2 regions of the Streptomyces vastus genome follow, and region 1 is predicted to be linked to the other one. Evidence: riboswitches for the same ligand, from Rfam matches in the RefSeq annotation. Region 1 holds a riboswitch; the other holds the start of a gene.

The links. A riboswitch is a leader RNA that binds a small molecule or an ion and turns the genes downstream of it on or off. The one in region 1 is predicted to bind glycine.
Region 2: it holds a riboswitch for glycine, as region 1 does, so the genes downstream of both, gcvP (aminomethyl-transferring glycine dehydrogenase) here and gcvT (glycine cleavage system aminomethyltransferase GcvT) in region 1, are expected to answer to the same signal.

What each region holds. Positions count from the first base shown of each region.
Region 1 is NZ_BAAASJ010000044.1:2,721-5,657, reverse strand. Features, by position in the region: gene ABD357_RS22655 (enhanced serine sensitivity protein SseB) at 1-251, opposite strand, end outside; gene ABD357_RS22650 (AAA family ATPase) at 371-1,066, opposite strand; glycine riboswitch at 1,265-1,379, shown strand; glycine riboswitch at 1,380-1,498, shown strand; gene gcvT (glycine cleavage system aminomethyltransferase GcvT) at 1,534-2,652, shown strand; gene gcvH (glycine cleavage system protein GcvH) at 2,807-2,937, shown strand, end outside.
Region 2 is NZ_BAAASJ010000065.1:8,641-11,577, reverse strand. Features, by position in the region: gene ABD357_RS25865 (DNA polymerase IV) at 54-1,415, shown strand; gene ABD357_RS44830 (PRC-barrel domain-containing protein) at 1,459-1,830, opposite strand; glycine riboswitch at 1,951-2,047, shown strand; gene gcvP (aminomethyl-transferring glycine dehydrogenase) at 2,228-2,937, shown strand, end outside.

The DNA.
Region 1 (2,937 bases):
CTGAAGACCGGGACGTACGCCTGTCCACCGAGCTCCATCGCGGGCAGGTCCAGCGGGCCGCTGTGCGGGCCGCCGCCGTTCGGCAGTGGCACCCAGAGGAAGCTGCGTCCGAGGACCTCCACGATCCGGGCACCCGTTGAGGGCGCTGCGGGCCCCGCAGGAGCGCCGAGGGACGCGGCGAGCACCTCCTCCAACTCGTTGCCGGGCCAGCCGACGTGTGGATGGGGGTGCGCCTGTGCCGGGAAGTCCATCTGCCTCTACCACCTGCTCGAAACCCACTGCCGGAACCAGTGCCGGATAGGCCGGATACCACCGCCGGGGCAGCGACCGCTGCGACTGAAAACCCTAGCGCCCACGTGGCGCGAGCCGTTCAGTCGCCGAAGTCGATCCGCCGCAGCACGTCCGCCGCGGACCGGTCGATGAGGACGGCCGAACCGCAGCCTTCCGGCAGGTCACCCTTCTCGACGGAGCGCAGCAGCCGGGCGACCGCGGCGCGGTGCCGGGCGAAGGCGTACCGCGAGACCCCGCGGCCGCGCTCACGCTGGCCGTCCAGGGCCGTGTCCGGCGGAACGTCGAGCAGCAGCAGATGCAGCGTGCCGCCGCGGCGCCTGGCCTCGCGCGCGATCCAGTTGCGCACCCAGGCCTGGGTGCCGCAGTCGTGCACGACGACGCCCTCGCCGGAGCGCAGGGCACGGCGCAGGCCCGCGTAGTGCGCGGCCCGTACGAGAGGGCGGTAGACCGCGTACGGCAGAAAGCGGGACAGGCGGTGGTCCCAGCGGTCGCGGGTGTCCTGTGAGTCGATGCGCACGCCCGTCACGGCGCGGCGCATCAGGGTCGACTTGCCGCTGCCCGGCAGGCCCGTGACCACGACGAGATCGGCCGCGCCGAAGCGCAGGCCGTGCGGACTGTGTCCCGCGCGCTCCCGCAGATCACGGACGACGGGCGCCGGGAGCGGGCCGCACGCCTCTTTGGCCGGGACAGCCGGGACAGCGGGCTGCTTGGGCAGTGCGACGGCGGCACCCGTCGCGTACGCCGTGGTCCTGTTCACGCTGTTCGTCCTCCCCATGGGGTCGCGAGACCCATCCCCGTCGAGTGTAAAGAGAAGGTAATGCGAGCACCCTGTCGTTTTCGTTCTCGCCGTGCCACAGGCCCGTCACAGATCCCTGTGAACGACGTGAACGCCTCTGAGCCCCTGTGAAAGTCCCCCCTGCCGTGCCGCACCGATGCGTGCGATGATGTGCGCGCCAACTGCATACCGGCCGCTTGAATCCGCGCGGGAGAGTTCCGGGCACATGTACACGAAGGTGTACGAGTGTCCGGGCGCCGAAGGAGCAAGTTCCTCCCTTGAATCTCTCAGGCCCCGTTACCGCGCGGGCGAGGCACATCTGAAAAGCGGGCCGTCTCCTGGTAGCCAGGGCGTCGGCTCCACCCACGGTGCAAGCCAGTGACCGTACAGGTCATGGCGAACCTCTCAGGTTCCGATGACAGATGGGGAGGAACGACCTCGCCGTCATGCCTTGGGAGCCCTGTCCGATGAGCAGCACCATTCCACGCCGTACCGCACTCGATGCGCTGCATCGCTCGCTCGGCGCCACGATGACCGACTTCGCCGGCTGGGACATGCCCCTGCGGTACGGCTCCGAGCGCGACGAGCACCTCGCCGTACGTACGAAGGCGGGCCTCTTCGACCTCTCCCACATGGGCGAGATCACGGTCACCGGACCAGGGGCCGCCGCGCTGCTCGACTACGCGCTGGTCGGGAACCTCGGGAGCGTCAAGGCCGGCCGCGCCCGCTACACCATGATCTGCCGGGAGGACGGCGGCATCCTCGACGACCTGATCGTGTACCGGCTCGCGGAGACCGAGTACATGGTCGTCGCGAATGCGAGTAATGCGCAGACCGTCCTGGACGCGCTGACCGAGCGCGCCGCCGGTTTCGACGCCGAGGTCCGCGACGACCGCGACGCGTACGCGCTGCTCGCCGTCCAGGGCCCCGAGTCCCCCGGCATCCTGAAGTCGCTCACCGATGCGAACCTGGACGGCCTGAAGTACTACGCGGGCCTGCCCGGCACGGTCGCCGGCGTTCCGGCCCTGATCGCGCGCACCGGCTACACCGGCGAGGACGGCTTCGAGCTGTTCGTCGCCCCGGCCGACGCGGAAAAGCTGTGGCAGGCGCTGACCGAGGCGGGTTCCTCGGTGGGCCTCGTCCCCAGCGGCCTGTCCTGCCGGGACACGCTGCGTCTGGAGGCGGGCATGCCGCTGTACGGGCATGAGCTGTCGACCTCGCTCACCCCCTTCGACGCGGGGCTCGGGCGGGTCGTGAAGTTCGAGAAGGAGGGCGACTTCGTGGGCCGCGAGGCGCTCGCCGAAGCCGCCTCCAGGACTCAGGAGAACCCGCCGCGCGTCCTCGTCGGGCTGATCGCCGAGGGCCGCCGTGTCCCGCGCGCCGGGTACGCGGTCGTCTCCGGCGGCCAGGTCGTCGGCGAGGTCACCTCCGGCGCGCCCTCGCCGACGCTCGGCAAGCCGATCGCGATGGCGTACGTCGACTCCGCGCACTCCGCGCCCGGCACGCCCGGTGTCGGCGTGGACATCCGGGGCAGCCACGAGCCGTACGAGGTCGTGGCGTTGCCGTTCTACAAGCGTCAGAAGTAGTCCCGTCGGCGGTTCGGCAGCGCGCCGACGTGACGTACGTTCCCGTGTGCCGTCTCGTATCTGCCGTCTCGTGTCTGCCGTCCGGCATCCGCGGTCTTGTCACACACGACAACCCGCTCATCACCAGTCCCCCGCGTACAGGAGAATTCAGGCCATGAGCAACCCCCAGCAGCTGCGCTACAGCAAGGAGCACGAGTGGCTGTCGGTCGCCGAGGACGGCGTCTCGACGGTCGGCATCACCGAGTACGCGGCCAACGCGCTCGGCGACGTCGTATACGTCCAGCT
Region 2 (2,937 bases), on a different contig from region 1:
GAAGGCTGCTGCGTACGGGGGCATTGTCAGTGGCGTAGGGCAGCATCGGAGATGTGAGAACCGCGCCCACGATCCTGCATCTCGACATGGATGCCTTCTTCGCCTCGGCGGAGCAGGCGGCCAAGCCGAGCCTGCGCGGGAAAGCGGTCATCGTGGGCGGGCTCGGGCCCCGGGGCGTGGTCGCGACCTGCTCGTACGAAGCCCGGGTCTTCGGGGTCCATTCCGCGATGCCCATGGCGCAGGCGAGACGGCTGGCGCCGAACGCCGCGTATCTGGTGCCCCGTTTCGGGTTCTACCGGGAGATCAGCGAGCAGGTGATGGGGCTGCTGCGGGGGCTGTCGCCGCTGGTGGAGCCGCTGAGCCTGGACGAGGCTTTCGTCGATCTGGAGGCCGGGGGAGCGGCCTGGGACGAGGCTTCGGCCCGGCTGGCGGGGGCGAAGCTGCGCGCGGACATCCGGGCCGTCACCGGACTGACCGGGTCGGTGGGGCTGGCTGCCTCCAAGATGCTCGCGAAGATCGCCTCAGAGCAGGCCAAGCCCGACGGTCTGGTGGTGATAGATCCGGGGACGGAGCGCGAACTGCTCGCTCCCATGTCGGTGCGTACATTGCCCGGGGTGGGGCCGGCCACCGGGGACCATCTGCGGCGGGCCGGGATCACGACGGTCGGGGAGATCGCCGAGGCGGGTGAGGACGAGGTCGTACGGCTCCTCGGAAAGGCCCACGGAATCGCGCTGTACGCCATGGCGCTGGCGCACGACGAGCGGCCCGTGGTGGCCGAGCGGGACACAAAGTCGGTGTCCGTCGAGGACACGTACGACGTGGACATCCATGACCGGGTGCGGGTGCGGATGGAGGTGCAGCGGCTCGCCGCCCGGTGTGTGCGGCGGCTGCGCGGCGCGCATCTGTCGGGGCGGACCATCGTCCTCAAGGTGCGGCGGTACGACTTCTCGACGCTGACCCGTTCCGAGACTCTGCGGGGCCCCACGGACGACGCCGCGGTGGTGCGGGAGGCGGCCGCGCGGCTGCTGGAGTCTGTGGACACCACCGGAGGCGTACGGCTGCTGGGAGTCGGGGTTTCTGGGCTCGCCGACTACACACAGGAGGATCTCTTCGCGCAGGTTCGGGCGCAGGCCGAGGCACGGGCCCACGCGGGTGAGGCGGAGCATCCGGCGCAGGACGAGGGGCAGGAGCCGGCCGATGAGCAGGAGGCGCCCGCCGTGCGTCGGTGGGCTGCGGGGCATGACGTACGGCATGCCGAGTTCGGGCACGGGTGGGTGCAGGGCAGTGGCATCGGGCGGGTCACGGTGCGGTTCGAGACGCCCGACTCCGAACCCGGGCGCGTACGCACCTTTCGCATCGACGATCCGGAACTGGAGCCGGCGGACCCGCTGCCGCTGGTTTCGCGAAGACCGTAGCCTCGGCGACAGCGCTCCGCTGGGAATACCGCACCGGACTTCGCTAGGGCTCGTCCGAGCCTGCCAAGTGGCCGAAGTCGCGGTCCGGGGGTGGGGGCGGGGGTGTTACGTCGAGGCCGTAGTGGTGGTAGAGCTGGAGTTCTTGTTCCGGGGAGAGGTGGCGGCCGACGCCGAAGTCGGGGGCGTCCTTGATCAGGGCGCGGTCGAAGGGAATCCGCAAGGTGCCCTCGACGAGTTCGCTGGGCTCCAGGGGCACGAAGGCGTCCCTGCCGAAGAGGCCGGTGCGTATGGCCGCCCACTCCGGCGTACCGGTCGCGTCGTCGAGATAGACCTCGTCGACAGTGCCGATCTTGTGGCCGTCGCGGTCGAACGCCTTGCGGCCGATCAGGTTGCGCGGATCGATGTCGGTCTGCACGGGCCCTCCATCTGGTCACAACTCATCCGTCAGCACTACGCATCCATAAGCACTACGAAAGGGCACTTTGCGGTGGGCGGCCACTCGGGGGATGCCCGCTGGTACGCTGTCAACGGCCGCTGACCCCGTGCGGGAGAGTCCTCCAAGGCTTCATCGGAGGCGCCGAAGGAGCAAATCCTCCCCGGAATCTCTCAGGCCCACGTACCGCGCGGACGAGGCCACTCTGGAAAGCAGAGCGGGTGTTTGACGGCTTCCGCTCTCACCGACGGTGAAAGCCGGGACGCCGTACAGTCGGCGGACCGGTGAAGCTCTCAGGTCGAGATGACAGAGGGGGAGGCCGTCCGGGCACCCGCCGTGGTGCCCTCGAAGGTCGTGTCAGACCAGGAGGCCTCCGCAAATGACCGCCCATCCCATTCCGCTCTCCGAGCTCGAACGGGGAATCCCTTTCGAGCAGCGCCACATCGGGCCCGACACCGAGGCCCGGGCCAAGATGCTCGCGCAGGTGGGGTACGGCTCGCTCGAGGAGCTGACGTCCGCCGCGGTGCCAGATGTGATCAAGGACGCCGAGGCGCTCGCGCTGCCGGCCGCGCGCTCCGAGGCCGAGGTCCTCGCCGAGCTGCGCTCCCTCGCGGACCGCAACGAGGTCCTCGACTCGATGATCGGGCTCGGCTACTACGGCACGTTCACGCCGCCGGTGATCCTGCGCAACGTCATGGAGAACCCGGCCTGGTACACCGCGTACACCCCGTACCAGCCGGAGATCTCGCAGGGCCGCCTGGAGGCGCTGCTGAACTTCCAGACCATGGTCGCCGACCTCACGGGCCTGCCGACGTCGGGAGCCTCGCTGCTCGACGAGGGCACCGCCGCAGCCGAGGCCATGGCGCTGTCGCGACGCGTGGGCAAGGTCAAGAACGGCGTCTTCCTCGTAGACGCCGACGCGCTGCCGCAGACCATCGCCGTCATCGAGACGCGCGCCGAGCCGATCAGCGTCGAGGTGGTCGTCGCGGATCTCAGCGAGGGCATTCCGGCCGATGTCGCCGAGCGCGGCGTGACCGGCGTGCTCATCCAGTACCCGGGCGCCTCCGGTGCCGTACGGGACATCAAGGC